3 regions of the Noviherbaspirillum sp. L7-7A genome follow, and region 1 is predicted to be linked to each of the others. Evidence: predicted binding sites of a transcription regulator. Region 1 holds the regulator's gene; each other region holds the start of a gene.

Region 1 (5,384 bases):
TTCGACTGGATCAGGGAACATGCGCCCGCCGTCGCGGCTGGCTACAGCATCGAGGAAATGCGGGCGAGAAGGGTGGCGCTGATGAAAGCCGAGCCGCGCTACCTCATCAACCTGTCGGCGCTGCGCCATGCGGTGCTGACCGAGGTGTTCGTGGCCTGCGGGGAAAGTGCGGAGGCGGTGGACACGGCAATGGATATCTTCAACGCCGCCCGCAACCAGGTCGAGCCGTATCCGGATGTGCACCCGGTGCTGGCTTCGCTGCGGCAGAAGGTCGCCCTGGGCTCGGTGTCCAACGGCGTGGCCGACCTGGGCGCGATAGGCATGGATCATTATTTCAACGTGTCCATCGCCGCCCACCAGTTCGGCAGCGCCAAGCCGGACCCGGCGATTTTCCGCCATGCCTGCGAGGCGCTGCAGGTCGAGCCGGCCGAGGCGGTCTATGTCGGCGACGATCCGCTGCTCGACGTGGAAGGCGCGCAAAAGGCTGGCCTGCGCGGCGTCTGGCTGCGGCGGCAGGACCTGCCGCTGCGTACCATGCCGGACCATGTAGCGCCGGACGCAGTCTGCGCCTCGCTGCACGACCTGGAAGCCTGGCTGCAAGCACATATAAATCATGGCGCCTGATGCGCCACGACATTAGACTACGGACATGCAACTCGATCATCGCGCACAAACCCTGCTAAAAGCCCTGGTGGAACGGTATATCGCCGACGGCCAGCCGGTCGGTTCCCGCGCACTGTCCAAGATATCCGGACTCGACCTGTCGCCCGCCACCATCCGCAACATCATGGCCGACCTGGAGGACATGGGGCTGGTCGCCAGCCCGCATACCTCGGCCGGCCGCATTCCGACGCCACGCGGCTACCGGATGTTCGTCGACACCCTGCTGACGGTGCAGCCGCTGGACGAGAAGGCGGTGGAATTCCGGCTGCAGCCGAAAAACCAGATCGGCTCGCCGCAGCGCATCATTTCCAGCGCCGCCCAGGTGCTGTCCTCGCTGTCGCAGTTCGCCGGCGTGGTGCTGACGCCGCGCCGGGAGTCGGTCTTTCAGCAGGTGGAATTCCTGCGGCTGTCGGAAAAGCGCATCCTGCTGGTGATCGTCGCGCCCAATGGCGAAGTGCAGAACCGGCTGCTGCTGACGGATGTCGACTACACCCGCTCGCAACTGGTGGAGGCGGCCAACTACATCAACCTGCACTATGGCGGCCTGAGTTTCGACGATGTGCGCAACCGGCTGCAGGCCGAGCTGCGCCAGCTGCGCGACGACATGACGCGGCTGATGCAGGCGGCGGTGGAGGCCGGCAGCGACGCGATGACGGAAAACAATGACGAGGTCGTCATTTCCGGCGAGCGCAACCTGCTGTCGGTGAGCGACTTGTCTTCCAACATGACCTCGCTGCGCAAGCTGTTCGACATGTTCGAGCAGAAGACCAGCCTGATGCAGCTGCTGGATGTGTCGAGCAAGGCCACCGGCGTGCAGATCTTCATCGGCGGCGACTCGCAGCTGATGCCGGTCGATGAAATGAGCGTGGTGACCGCGCCCTATGGCGTCAATGGCAAGGTGGTCGGCACGCTGGGCGTGATCGGCCCGACGCGCATGGCCTATGAACGGGTGATTCCGATCGTCGACATCACCGCCAAGCTGCTGTCGAACGCGCTGAGCCACGGCAGCTGACCGGGCGACGATGCGCATCGGCCTCATTTCCGACACCCACGGCCTGCTGCGGCCGGAAGCGCTGGCCGCGCTGGCCGGCGTGGACCGCATCATCCATGCCGGCGACATCGGCAATGCACAGATCCTGGAAGCACTGGCGTCGATCGCGCCGGTCGATGCGGTGCGCGGCAATAACGACCGGGGGCCGTGGGCGCAGGCGGTGCCGCACAGCCTGACGCTGACCTTCGACGGCGTGGCGATTCACCTGCTGCATGACCTGAAGGAATTGAAGGGCGCGCTGCCGCCGGTGCAGGTCGTCATTGCCGGCCATTCCCACAAGCCCATGGTGCGCGAGGAAGAGGGCGTGCTGCTGGTCAATCCCGGCAGTGCCGGCCCGCGCCGCTTCAAGCTGCCGGTGACGGTTGGCTTTCTGTCGATCGACGCCGGCCTGGCCACCGCGTCGATCACCCAACTGCCGGTCTGACGCCGCGCGCCTGGCTGCCATGCGTCGGCAGCGCAGCGCGGCGGGGCGGCAGGTTAGAAGCAGTGTTCCGGCGCCGGGAAGCTGCCGTCCTTCACCGCCGCCACATAGGCCTTGACCGCCGCGTCGATGCTGGTCTGGCCGTCCATGAAATTCTTCACGAAGCGCGCCTTGTGGCCGGGGAACACGCCCAGCATGTCATGCATCACCAGCACCTGGCCCGAGCAGTCGGGGCCGGCGCCGATGCCGATGGTGGGAATTGCCAGCGCCTCGGTCACCTCGCGGCCGAGCGCCGCGGGAATCGCTTCCAGCACCAGCACCGACGCACCGGCCGCCTGCAGCGCCAGCGCGTCGTCCTTCATCTGCTCGGCGCCGGCCACCGACTTGCCCTGCACCTTGAAGCCGCCCAGGATATGCACCGACTGCGGCGTCAGGCCGACATGGGCGCAGACCGGTATTGCGCGCTCGGTCAGGAAGCGCACGGTTGACGCCAGCCAGGCGCCGCCTTCGAGCTTGACCATGTGGGCGCCGGCGCGCATCAGTTCGGCGGCATTATTGAAGGCTGCCTCCGGCGTGGCATAGGTGCCGAACGGCATGTCGGCCACCAGCAGCGCGGTGCGGTTGCCACGGGCCACGCTGGCGGTGTGATAAGCCATGTCGGCCAGCGTGACCGGCAGGGTGGACTGATGTCCCTGCGACACCATGCCCAGCGAGTCGCCCACCAGCAGCATCTCGACGCCGCAGCGGTCCATCAGCGCGGCGAAGCTGGCGTCGTAGCAGGTGAGCATGGTGATCTTCTCGCCCGCCGCGCGCATTGCCATCAGCGCCGGCGCGGTGACTGCCTTGCTGCGTCCCGCAGCCTGGTTTTCCTGCAGATAGCCTGCCATTTCATGTCCTCCGGTTGCAGTGTCTGGGTTCGGCGCGCATGGCGCCTGTTCTTGTTCTACGGACGGGCGTTCAGCTCTTCAGTCTTTCATTCCCTGATGACGGAAATCGCCTGACCGGCCACATCGGGCACGAAGCCATGCGCCGGCCCCATGCCGGGAATCTCGATCAGGGGCGCGATCTGCAGCAGCGGGATCAGCACGAAGGCGCGCTGCGTCATGCGCGGATGGGGCACCGTCAGCGTCGCCGTGGCGATCCGTTCGCTGCCATACAGCAGCAGGTCCAGGTCCAGCGTGCGCGGTGCATTGTAGCCCGGCCGGGTGCGGCCATGCGCCTGCTCGATCTCCAGCAGCCGCTCCAGCAGTTGCTGCGGCGGCAGGCGGGTTTCGATCCGTGCCACGGCATTGACGTAATCATCGCCGCCGGCATCGACCGGCGCGGTCTTGAACAGGCTGGACTGGGCCAGCAGCCTGGTCTCGGGCAGCGTGCCCAGGGCCTGCAGCGCCGCCTGCACGGCGCCGCGTGCATCGCCCAGGTTGGCTCCCAGGCCGATGTAGGCGGCCACCGGCTTCATTCGCCGTGCTCTCCCGCCATGGCCGGATTGTCGCCAGCCACGCCGGTGCCCGACTCCTTCTTCGGACGGCGGCGCCGGACGCGCTTCTTTGGCGCGGCGGCTTCGCCGTCAACCCTGGGTTTCCTGGCCAGCAGTTCCTCGCGGCCGGGGCCATCGGCTTCCATGAAGGCGGTCCACCATTCGCCGGCCTCGGCGTCGAGTTCGCCGGATTCGCAGCGCAGCAGCAGGAAGTCGTAGCCGGCGCGCAGGCGCGGGTGCTCCAGCAGCTTGTAGGGCGACTTGCCGCTGCGGCGCTCGAAGCGCGGCTGCATTGCCCAGATGTCGCGCATGTCGGTGGCGATGCGGCGCTGCAGCGCCAGTTTCTCGGTCTGGCCGTTGAGCACGTCGTCGGCCGCCTGGTGCAGGGCCGGGATCGGAAATTCGCCGGCGGCCTGGTAGGCGCGCCATTTCTCCAGCACCTGGTGCCACAGCAGCGAGGCGAACAGGAAGCCCGGCGACACCGGCTTGCCCTGACGGATGCGCAGGTCGGTATTGTCCAATGCCAGGCGCACGAAGCGCTCGCCCAGCGGCTGCTCCATCACCACGTCCAGCAGAGGCAGCAGGCCATGGTGCAGGCCTTCGCTGCGCAGCCGCTCCAGGCAAGCCATCGCCTGGCCGCTCATCAGGAGCTTGAGCATTTCATCGAATACCCGCGCCGCCGGCACGTTGTTGATCAGCGGCGCCATCACCGGAATCGGCGCCTGCGCCGACGGATCGATCTCGAAGCCGAGCTTGGCGGCGAAGCGCACCACCCGCAGCATGCGCACCGGGTCTTCCCGGTAACGCTCCTCGGGCACGCCGATCATGCGCAGCGTGCGGTTGCGGATGTCGGCCATGCCGCCGTGGTAGTCCAGCACTTCCTGGGTGGCGGGATCGTAGTACATCGCGTTGATGGTGAAGTCGCGCCGCAGGGCATCCTCATGCTGCTCGCCGAAGGTGTTGTCGCGCAGCACGCGGCCGTGCTCGTCCTTGGGCGCGGCTTCCTTGGCCGCGCCGCGGAAGGTGGTGACTTCCAGCAGGTCCTGGCCGAACATCACATGCACGATCTGGAAGCGCCGGCCGATGATGAAGGCGCGCCGGAACAGCGCCTTGACCTGCTCGGGCGTGGCATTGGTGGCGATGTCGAAGTCCTTGGGCTTGACGCCCAGCAGCAGGTCGCGCACCGCGCCGCCGACCAGGAAGGCCTTGAAGCCGGCCTGCTGCAGCGTCTGCGTCACCCGGATCGCATTGTTCGATACCAGTTCGGGATTGATGCCATGTTCCTGCGGTCCGAGGACCACGGGCTGGGTCGGGTCGGCTGCCTGTTGCGGCTTGCCGAGGATGCGCCGTATGAGCTTTTTAATCATTGAACAGATTCAGGATGGGCCAGCCGCGCGCTTTCGCATGCGCGCCCAGCAGGGCATTGGGATTGGTCGCAACCGGGTGGGTGACGGCTTCCAGTAGCGGTATGTCGTTCTGTGAATCGCTGTAAAACGTGCTGCGGGCAAAGCCTTCCAGCGACTGGCCGCGCGCTTCCAGCCAGTTGCGGATGTTGACTACCTTGCCGGCGCCGTAGGGCGGGGTGCCGATGAAGGCGCCGGTGATGTCGCCCTTTTCATCGACTTCCGGCTCGGCGGCGATCAGGTGCTCGACGCCGAATTCCTGTGCGATCGGCGCGGTCACGAAGCGGTTGGTGGCGGTGATGATGGCCACCAGGTCGCCCGCGTCCAGGTGCTTCTGCACCAGCGCCAGCGCGCCGGGCTTGAGGGCCG
Region 2 (5,384 bases), 280 kb from region 1:
GACGACTATGCGAAATCCGGCTTGCCGATGCTGCCCGTGACCCACGGCATGAAGCTCACGCAGTTCCATATCTGGCTCTATACCATCGCGCTGGTCGCCACCACCATGCTGCCTTATGCGGTGCGCATGAGCGGGCTGCTCTACCTCGCCAGCGCGGCCATACTGGGCGCGATCTTCCTGTGGCATGCGTGGCGCATCTACCGCCACTACAGCGACCTGGTTGCCCGCAAGACCTTTGCCTATTCCATCATCTATCTGTCGCTGCTGTTTGCCGCGCTGCTGGCTGACCACTACCTGCCGTTCTGAGATGCGACCGATACTTCCTGCACTGCTTCTGCTGTCGGCGCTGGCCGGCTGTTCCGACAAGCCCGGCAGCGAAGGCGGGCAGATGAGCCTGACGCCAGCCAGCAAGACCTTCATGAACAGCGACGTAACCGGCCTCGGCTATGCCCGCGACTTCGCCCTCAATGACCAGAACGGCAAGCCGCGCACCCTGGCCGACTTCAAGGGCAAGGCGGTGGTGGTGTTCTTCGGCTATACCCATTGCCCGGATGTGTGCCCCACCACGCTTTCCGAAATGGCGGCGGCGATGAAGGAACTGGGGCCGGATGCCGCTCGTGTCCAGGTGATCTTCGTCACCCTCGATCCGGAGCGGGACAAGCCCGAACTGCTCAAGTCGTATGTGCCCTCCTTCGATCCGCGCTTCATTGCCCTCTCGGGCGACCAGGAAGCCACTGCCAGGGTAGCCAAGGAATTCAAGGTGTTCTACCAGAAAGTACCCGGGAAGTCGGCCGACAGCTACACCATGGACCATACCGCGGCCAGCTATGTCTTCGATCCGCAAGGGAGGGTCAGGCTGTTCGTCAGGCATGGGCAGGGGCCCGAGCCCATCGTGCATGACTTGAAGGCGCTGCTCGCGGGCAAGTAAGCCGACAAGAAAAAACGCCATGGCCTTGCGGCACATGGCGTTTTTTCATTGCGGTCTGGCTTGACGTGACGTCAGACGTAGCTGGCGAGGCTGCCTTTCATCTTCTTCAGCGCCACCGCTTCAATCTGCCTGATGCGCTCGGCCGACACGCCGAACTCATCCGCCAGCTCATGCAGGGTTGCGCCCGAGCCATCGTCATTGGCCAGCCAGCGCGCCTCGACGATGCGACGCGAACGCGGGTCCAGCTTTTCCAGCGCGCTGGCCAGGCCCTCGGACTGCAGCCGATCGAATGCCTGCGCTTCCAGCACCTTGCTGGGCTCGGAATTGTCGGAAGACAGGTAGGCGATCGGCGAGAACTTGTCGTCCTCGTCGTCCGTCGGCGCTTCCAGCGCGATGTCACGGCCGGACAGCCTGGTTTCCATCTCGATCACTTCCTCGCGCTTCACATTCAGCGTCTTGGCCAGCGCATCCACCTGCGCCGGCGTCATCGAGTCCAGGCCTTCCTTGTGGCTGCGCAGATTGAAGAACAGCTTGCGCTGCGCCTTGGTGGTGGCCACCTTGACCAGCCGCCAGTTCTTCAGGATGTACTCATGCATCTCCGCCTTGATCCAGTGCATCGCATACGACACCAGGCGAACGCCCTGGTCCGGATCGAAACGCTTGACTGCCTTCATCAGGCCGATATTGCCTTCCTGGATCAGGTCGGCATGCGGCAGGCCGTAGCCCAGGTAGCCGCGCGCAATCGATACCACCAGCCGCAGATGCGACAGCACCAGGCCCTGGGCGGCAGCGAGGTCATTGCTGTCGCGCCAGCGACGGGCCAGCGACACTTCCTCTTCCTGCGTCAACATCGGCAGGCGGTTGACCGCGGAAATATACGCGTCGATATTGCCCAGATTGCCAGAGAAACCCAGGGCCAGTGCATTTTGGCCTGCAGCTACTATCGCATCCGACGAGGTCGATGCTTTCATGCTTTCTCCTTGCTAACTAGACGTAAATTTATCTTGACTAAACGAAATCTTTTGCAGGTTCTATATTAGCACTCCCTCAACCGGAGTGCTAATCGGCTATCCCAACCGACAAGATAGGGAAAACACTATCGGGAACCTGAATAAGATACACAGACTTTTTTTTAGAACCCAGACCAAGCCGAAAGTTTGCCGGCCCGGCTTCTGTCTAGGGGGATATGACGAATCGATCAACGCACAAGGTTGATCGGGTAGCAAATGTTTTACACGGGATACGCGGAATAGACTTTGGTGGGCTGAAAAATGCTAATGAAGGATTGCGTTACTATGACCCGTTCGCTCGGCAATTGTTCCCGCCAACGTTCAGTTCGCCCGCCCGAGATGACGTCGGACGGACAGCATTGCACCGCACAGGCCCAAAAATGCGCTCACCAGCAGCAAGGCTGTAGTCAGCAGCCAGCCCAGCGGCAGCAATTGAAATTCGGACGCATAAAGCCGGGCAAATTCCGCAATGGCGGCATTCAACGGACGCATGCCCAAGGCAACCACGCCCAGCGCCAGTGCGCCGGCGGCCAGGCCAAGTAGGGCGCCGCTGTAATAGAAGGGCCGGCAGATGAAGCCGTCGGTGGCGCCTACCAGCCGCGAGACCTCGATTTCCTCGCGTTGCGTCATGACCTGCAGCCGTATCGTATTGAATACCACCGCCACCACGACCACGCCCAGCGTCGCGGCCAGGAACAGCAGCGCCATCCTCAGCACATTGAGCAATGCCGACAGCCGCTGTACCCAGGCGGAATCGACCTGCACATATTCAACGCCAGGCAATGCCTTGAGCTGCACCGCGATCTCATCCACGCGGCGGGCATCCTGCGCATTCTCGAAGCCGGCCAGCTTGAGCACATAGCCATCCGGCAGCGGATTGTTGCCCAGGGTAGTGACTGCGTCGGCAATGGCGCTGCGTTCCTTCAGCGCGCTCAATGCATTTTCCCGCGGGATGAATTCGATGGTGCCGCCGGTCTGGCTGGCCTGCAGCACCCGCTGGATTTCGGGCGCCAGGGCCGAGGCCCGCTGGCGCGGCGTGTCCATTGACAGGAAGACACTGATTTCCGGTTCGACCGCCAGCTGGGCCGAGACCGGCCGCATGTTTTCCAGCACCGTCAGGCCGGCGAAGGGCAGGGCCAGCGCAATCGCCACCACCAGCACATTGAAGGCAAAGCTGCCGAAGCCGCGTCCGGGACGGGGAATCGCGCCCTTCAAGGCAAACACATGCTGTCGCAACCACACCTTCATGCCACATCCTCTTCCACCGGGTTACGGCGCCAGGCTTCGGTGACCCGGCCCTGGCTCAGATAGATCACGCGGTCGGCGCGATCGAGAAAATAGTCGTCGTGGGTCGATATCACGCAAGTCACGCCGGCGCCATGGAATGCTTTCAGGGTCGACAGCACCAGGTTGGCGCTGTCGCGGTCGAGGTTGGCGGTGGGCTCGTCGGCGATGATGACCTGCGGCCGGTGCACGATGGCGCGCGCGATCGCCACCCGCTGCTGCTCCCCGCCCGACAGGCTTTGCGGCATGCTGGCCGCCTTGGACGGCAGCCCGACCTTGCCCAGCGCTGCGCGGGCGCGCTTTTCCGCATCCTCGCCGGCGATGCCGGCAACCACCAGCGGCAGCATCACATTGGCCAGCACATTGCGATCCATCAGCAGGCGCTGCTCCTGCAGGATCAGGCCGAGCTTGCGGCGCAGATAGGGCAGGCCGCGCTGCCTGATGCTGCTGACTTCCTGGCCATTGACGAGCACCCGGCCAGCGCTGGGACGCTCGATGGCGGCGATCATTTTCAGGAGAGTCGACTTGCCGGCGCCGGACGGGCCGGCCAGAAACACCAGTTCACCGCTGGCAATGGACAGCGACACCTCCGACAGGGCGGCCGATCCGCCCGGATACAGCTTGGAGACATCGTGGAATTCGATCATGGCCATGTGTTTGCTTCCCCGGATGCGCGTCAGCTCAGCAGCGCGTCGACAAAGTCTTCGGCATTAAACGGCTGCAAGTCCTCGATCTTCTCGCCCACGCCGATGAAATACACCGGCACCGGCCGCACCTTGGCGATCGCCGCGAGCACGCCGCCCTTGGCGGTGCCGTCGAGCTTGGTGATGACCAGCCCAGTCAGGCCGAGCGCGTCGTCGAACGCCTGCACCTGGGCCAGCGCGTTCTGGCCGGTGTTGCCATCGATGACCAGCAGCACTTCATGCGGGGCCGAAGCCATGCCCTTGCCGATCACGCGCTTGATCTTCTTCAGCTCATCCATCAGGTGCAGCTGGGTTGGCAGGCGGCCCGCGGTGTCGACCATCACTATGTCGGTCTTTCTGGCCTGGGCCGAATGCACCGCGTCGAAGGCGACTGCGGCCGGGTCGCCCGATTGCTGGGAGATGACGGTGACATTGTTGCGCTCGCCCCAGACCGTAAGCTGTTCGCGCGCAGCCGCGCGGAAGGTGTCGCCGGCGGCCAGCAGCACCGACTGGCCATGCGCCTGCATGTGCTTGGCCAGCTTGCCGATGGTGGTGGTCTTGCCGGCGCCGTTGACGCCGGCGATCATCAGCACCAGCGGCTGCTCGCGGCCCAGCACCAGCGGCTTTTGCAGCGGCGTCAGCAGTTCCACCATCAATGCCCGCAGCGCGGTCTTGACCTGGGAGGCGTCGGTCAGCTTCTGTTCCTTGACCCGGCGCTTCAAGCCATTGAGCAGGAACTGGGTCGCTTCCACGCCGGTATCGGCCATCAGCAGCGCCGCTTCCAGCTCTTCATAAAGCTCGTCGTCGATGCGGGCGCCGACGAACAGGGTGGTCAGGTTGGTCGAGGTCTTGGACAGGCCGGCTTTCAGGCGCTTCATCCACGACTGCCGCGTTTCGGCAGGCGTTTCCACCGGCACCACAATGGCCTGAGGCGCAGTCGCTGCGGGCTCGGGCATGGCCTGCGGGGCCGCGGCCGGCGCAGCTGCCGCAACGGGGGCTGCGGGCGCCGGGGCGGGGGCGGCCGCTGGCGGCGCAGTCTCGGTATCGGTGGGCGTGTCTTTGGGTTTGCGCTTGAAGAAACTGAACATCGGATCGGGAGTCGTTGCGGTCAATGGCGCCAGGCAACCGGGATGGCTGCAAGCGGATACAATCAATGCCTTGTTTTTCGGAACGCCAGAGCCGCATGCGGCGTGGAAAATCGGGTCCCCTATTCTAGCAGAGCGAGACTATGAAATTTCGTATCAAGGCAATCGCCGCGGCCTGCATGCTGGCCATCTGCTCGCTGGCCGCGGCAGAGCCGGCGCAGGAATTCATGCTGGGCAATGGCATGAAGATCATCGTCAAGGAGGATCATCGCGCCCCGACCGCGGCCCACATGATCTGGTACCGCATCGGCTCCATGGACGAACTGAACGGCACCACCGGCGTGGCCCATGCGCTGGAGCACATGATGTTCAAGGGCACCAAGAGCTTGAAGCC
Region 3 (5,384 bases), 2.1 Mb from region 1:
CGCTTGTTGCACGGCGTCGCGGTGTCGTAGAAGTAGTAGCAGCGGGTGCGCTGCAGCAGGTTGCCGCCGGTCGACGCCATATTGCGCAACTGCGGCGAGGCGCCGGCAAGGATCGCCCGGGACAACAGGGGATAACGACTGCCCACCTCGGCGTGATAGGCAAGGGCCGCATTCGACACCAGCGCGCCGATGCGCAATCCGCCGTCCTTGCCTGTTTCCACAGCCGCCAGCGGAAGATGGGTAATGTCGATCAGGCGTGTCGGACGGGCGACGTCTTCCTTCATCAGGTCCAAGAGGTTGGTGCCGCCGGCGATGAAGCGGGCATGGCTTTCGCCGGCAAGCAGGGCGAGCGCATCGGCCACGCTGGAAGCGCGCGACAGTTCGAACTGGTTCATGGCTGGCCGCCCTTCCCGTCCGTCGGGAGCGCCTGGCGTACGGCGGCGACGATGTTGGGATAGCAACCGCAACGGCACAGGTTGCCGCTCATGAGTTCGCGGATGTCATCGTCGCTTTGCGCCCGCCCTTCGCCGATCAATCCGACCGCCGAGCAGATCTGCCCCGGGGTGCAGTAGCCGCACTGGAAGGCATCCTGGTCGATGAATGCCTGCTGCACCGGATGCAGCGCCTCGCCCTGCGCCAGCCCTTCCACGGTCGTGATCTCGCAGCCGTCCTTCATGGCCGCCAGCGTGAGGCAGGCATTGACGCGCTTGCCATCGACCAGCACCGTGCAGGCGCCGCATTGGCCGTGGTCGCAACCTTTCTTGGTCCCGGTGAGCTGCAGGTCCTCACGCAGCAGGTCCAGCAGCGTAGTCCATGGCGCGGTGCGGATTTCGCGCTGGACGCCATTCAGGGTCAGGCTGATCTTGCAGGATTGCGCAAAGGGCGCCTTCTGCGCCGACCTGGCGCGGTCATCGGGACTATTCATGGTGTTCGGCTCCGGAAAGGAAAGGGGGCGCTATTCGCCACTTTGGCGCGAACAGGGCGACAAAGCGTTCCAGCCTAGTCACTGTCATTGAAAAGCACAGGTCGGAAAACGACTTGTATGGCTGTAGGAATCCGCGCGTTCAGGCAGCGGAATTGATGAAATCGGCCTGTTCTCGATCGGTCCGGATGCCGCCCCGACTAGAAGTCTTCCATTTTCGACAATTGCCGGCCTTGAAAAGGGTTCTATCCGCCCCTATACTTAGCACTCGCCGACGGAGAGTGCTAATAATTCCCTCGGACCGTCGAATCCCCGCGGTTGAATGCAGCGAAAAACGCTGAAGTCAGCCGTTTTATATTAATTACTGACAACATTTTTTAGGAGTTTGTATGGCACTTCGTCCTTTGCACGATCGCGTCATCGTCAAGCGCCTCGACCAGGAAACCAAAACTGCGTCCGGCATCGTTCTCCCTGAAACCGCGGCCGAGAAGCCGGATCAGGGTGAAGTCCTGGCTGTAGGCAACGGCAAGATCCTCGAAGGCGGCCAGGTGCGTCCTCTGGACGTGAAGGTTGGCGACCGCGTGCTGTTTGGCAAGTATTCCGGCCAGACCGTCAAGATGAACGGCGAAGAACTGCTGGTCATGCGCGAGGAAGACATCCTCGCCATCGTGCAGCAGTAATGCGGACCGCCATGCGCCGCGCAACCCGCGGGCCATGGCGACGGCGGCAGCCGGCACCGGTCGGCGCCCTCCCCTGCAATCCTATTCAAGAATACTCAAGGAGTAATTAACATGGCTGCTAAAGAAGTCGTATTTGGCGACAGCGCTCGCCACAAGATGGTCGAAGGCGTCAACATCCTGGCCAACGCGGTCAAGGTGACCCTGGGCCCGAAAGGCCGCAACGTGGTTCTGGAGCGTTCCTTCGGTTCCCCGACCGTGACCAAGGACGGCGTGTCGGTCGCGAAAGAAATCGAACTGAAAGACAAGCTCATGAACATGGGCGCCCAGATGGTCAAGGAAGTGGCTTCCCGCACCAGCGACAACGCTGGCGACGGCACCACCACCGCAACCGTTCTGGCCCAGGCTATCGTCCGCGAAGGCATGAAATACGTTGCCGCCGGCATGAACCCGATGGACCTGAAGCGCGGCATCGACAAGGCAGTCACCGCTCTGGTCGACGAAGTGCGCAAGCTGGCACGTCCCTGCACCACCACCCGCGAAATCGCCCAGGTTGGCTCGATCTCTGCCAACAGCGACAGCTCCATCGGCGACCGCATCGCTGAAGCCATGGAAAAAGTCGGCAAGGAAGGCGTTATCACCGTGGAAGACGGCAAGTCGCTGAACGACGAGCTGGACATCGTGGAAGGCATGCAGTTCGACCGCGGCTACCTGTCCCCGTACTTCATCAACAATCCGGACAAGCAAAGCGTCATCCTGGAAAGCCCGTTCATCCTGCTGTTTGACAAAAAGATCTCGAACATCCGTGACCTGCTCCCGGTGCTGGAGCAAGTCGCCAAGGCTGGCCGTCCGCTGCTGATCATCGCCGAAGACATCGAAGGCGAAGCGCTGGCAACCCTGGTGGTGAACAACATCCGCGGCATCCTGAAGACCTGCGCAGTCAAGGCCCCTGGCTTCGGCGACCGTCGCAAGGCCATGCTGGAAGACATCGCCATCCTGACTGGCGGCCAGGTCATCGCTGAAGAAGTCGGCCTGACGCTGGAAAAGGTCACGCTGAACGACCTCGGCCAAGCCAAGCGCATCGAAGTGGGCAAGGAAAACACCACCGTCATCGACGGCGCAGGCCAGAGCGCTGCGATCGAAGCCCGCGTCAAGCAGGTTCGCGTGCAGATCGAGGAAGCCACGTCCGACTACGACCGTGAAAAGCTGCAGGAACGCGTTGCCAAGCTGGCAGGCGGTGTTGCAGTCATCAAGGTTGGCGCCGCCACCGAAGTCGAGATGAAAGAGAAGAAGGCACGCGTGGAAGACGCGCTGCACGCCACCCGCGCTGCGGTGGAAGAAGGCATCGTGCCTGGCGGCGGCGTTGCACTGCTGCGCGCTCGCGCCAACCTGAACATCAAGGGCGACAACAGCGACCAGGACGCAGGCATCAAGATCGTTCTGCGCGCCATCGAAGAGCCGCTGCGCATGATCGTTCAGAACGCAGGCGAGGAAGCATCGGTTGTGGTTGCAAAGGTGCTGGAAGGCACGGGCAACTTCGGCTACAACGCTGCCAACGACACCTACGGCGACCTGGTCGAGCAAGGCGTGCTGGATCCGGCCAAAGTGACCCGCACCGCGCTGCAAAACGCAGCATCGATCGCCAGCCTGATGCTGACCACCGACTGCACCGTCACCGAACTGGCTGAAGACAAGCCAGCCGGCGGCCCGGGCATGGGCGGTATGGGTGGCATGGGCGGTATGGGTGGCATGGACGGCATGATGTAATTGCTGGCTGCATGCAGCACATATGCCGGCCACATCAGGCGGCAATAAAATCCCCGGTTTTACCGGGGTTTTTATTTGCGCGGCGAAAACTGGAAGAATCAGAACTACGGTGCAAGAGCTACAATATCCATTCCTTGTTCGATGGAAACAGTTTCTTGCATAACTTCCTTCTTCTCAGGCTTTCTATCAGCAATTTTCATTTTTGACCTTATTGCTGACTCAACCAATCTTACGACTTCATCGGACGAATCAGGTAACAATTCCAGCATATCAATATCGTCATTGCTTAACCCTAAAGACGCAAACAGAGCTCGCATCGCTTCCTTTCTAGCTGGATCTGGGTTGGTGTTTTTAATGACATCTTTTTCAAACTGCTTGGCCACCATCCAAATCATGAAATACTTGTTTTCATACGGATTGGAACCGGCATCATCGTCGAAGGTTGACGCATCATCTGAATTTTTTTGAAAAATTTCTGCGTCCTTATATTGTTCCTTCCACTTCTCCGCAGCATTACATTCTTCCACTTCAGCTAGCGCTTGGTTCACATCTCTTGCAACTCTCACAATAAGGGAAAAAAAGTAAACAAAAGCCGTCCCCCCACCAACAGCAGCTGCTATGGGAGCAGCCGACCCAACACTTAGCACCAATCCAACCGCCGTAATTGCCGAAATGGCGAGACCCACAAAGCCTCTTACAATCCTTCCGATTGCAAAACCACCATTCAATTTTGCGCTATCAATCTTTTTATTAAACAGATTGGAACATCCATCCTTGAACCGCGAATCAAGGGAGTTCAAGTTATTTTCCGCTTGTATTTTCGACTCGAATTCTTTCTTTAAATTCGAGAAAACTGAATATTCATCATACGCCTCCCTTGCTTTAACAAAGCCCTGATAAATATCAATAACATTGGCTGCCACAGCAAACACCACACTTAATGCACCCATAACCACACCTGCCACCGCAACCCCCACAGCAGCAGAACCAGCCATGATTGCGGGGGCAAAGTGTTTCAATATTTTTATGGCACTTTGGATTAAACCGATAACTGCACCGACTGTAAAAAAGGTTTCTTTTGCAGCCACCGCCCCGGCCACTATCCTTGCATCCTTGGCTGCTGGGGAACAATCTTCCACGTTGCTTTTTGCCTCCAATAAAGCGAAGTGATTCTTTACCTTCTGCACTTTCTCTTCAACGGTTTTTTCATTCGAAGGCGTATTTTTATCCTGCATCGGGGCTGCAATATTATCTTTCTCTTTAACTGCAAGTAGAGAAGAATCAGTCGCCTCAACTGAATTTTCCGGAGAAATCTCCGCACAATCTTTTTCTCTCAACTTTTTAAGCTTATCAAGACTATCATTCTCTTTCTTTTCCAGTTTTTCTTTATTACGCACCGCTTCTGCGGTGTCATAGCATTGCAAAAGCAAGCCTATTGCGAGCCTGACAATATTGATGACGAGCAGAACCTCCTCATCTGCGGAATGCGTCACTAGAAGCGTACTTTCCACAGTGCGCGCTATGTTCGCTGCAGTATAAGCGCTTGCCCAAGTAAACTTTACGTTCGTGTTTTCAAAGAAAAATTTTGAAAGGGGATTGGCTGCTTTATCAGCGGCATCAGTAGACTCTGCTGTTGGCGGATGCGTGCCATCTGAAATATTGGTTGATGCCGATGGACTCTCCTCACCTCCCAACGAATTACACTGTTCTCTTACCTCATCCTGTCCTGTCTTCTTTATGTCATCGCTTTCACTACCCATCGCCGAACGCTGTTCTTCTGGTTTGTTTTCTAAAGGCTGAAAATCGGAAACAGAAACAGATGGCGTAGGATTATGAATTCCATGGTTTGGAGTATTAAACAGGCTATTCGATATTTCTCTCGTTGCATCACGAATCATAAATCATCGCTCCTCACGCAAATCCACCACTAGGCAGTTCCTTATTATTACCTGGCATCGCCTTGTCGCATTTCTCAAAGCAACCTCGCCAAGCTTTAATAAGCGGCAATAACTGCTGAT

The links. Region 1 encodes HrcA, which represses chaperone genes, less so after heat shock. Its sites were predicted from a motif close to TTAGCACTCNNNNNNNNNGAGTGCTAA; they were not measured.
Region 2: the regulator HrcA is predicted to act here: its motif matches at 1,965-1,991, upstream of rpoH (RNA polymerase sigma factor RpoH).
Region 3: the regulator HrcA is predicted to act here: its motif matches at 1,184-1,210, upstream of groES (co-chaperone GroES).

Annotation. Positions count from the first base shown of each region.
Region 1 is NZ_JAHQRJ010000001.1:2,516,581-2,521,964, reverse strand. It holds gene KTQ42_RS11415 (HAD family hydrolase) at 1-624, shown strand, start outside; gene hrcA (heat-inducible transcriptional repressor HrcA) at 650-1,675, shown strand; gene KTQ42_RS11405 (metallophosphoesterase family protein) at 1,686-2,138, shown strand; gene panB (3-methyl-2-oxobutanoate hydroxymethyltransferase) at 2,192-3,022, opposite strand; gene folK (2-amino-4-hydroxy-6-hydroxymethyldihydropteridine diphosphokinase) at 3,109-3,594, opposite strand; gene pcnB (polynucleotide adenylyltransferase PcnB) at 3,591-4,979, opposite strand; gene KTQ42_RS11385 (HAD family hydrolase) at 4,972-5,384, opposite strand, start outside.
Region 2 is NZ_JAHQRJ010000001.1:2,794,580-2,799,963, reverse strand. It holds gene cyoE (heme o synthase) at 1-306, shown strand, start outside; gene KTQ42_RS12785 (SCO family protein) at 389-928, shown strand; gene rpoH (RNA polymerase sigma factor RpoH) at 1,000-1,899, opposite strand; gene KTQ42_RS12775 (ABC transporter permease) at 2,260-3,186, opposite strand; gene KTQ42_RS12770 (ATP-binding cassette domain-containing protein) at 3,183-3,869, opposite strand; gene ftsY (signal recognition particle-docking protein FtsY) at 3,899-4,993, opposite strand; gene KTQ42_RS12760 (pitrilysin family protein) at 5,134-5,384, shown strand, end outside.
Region 3 is NZ_JAHQRJ010000001.1:453,342-458,725, reverse strand. It holds gene KTQ42_RS02080 (xanthine dehydrogenase family protein subunit M) at 1-395, opposite strand, end outside; gene KTQ42_RS02075 ((2Fe-2S)-binding protein) at 392-925, opposite strand; gene groES (co-chaperone GroES) at 1,312-1,602, shown strand; gene groL (chaperonin GroEL) at 1,714-3,366, shown strand; gene KTQ42_RS02060 (hypothetical protein) at 3,471-5,264, opposite strand; gene KTQ42_RS02055 (hypothetical protein) at 5,278-5,384, opposite strand, start outside.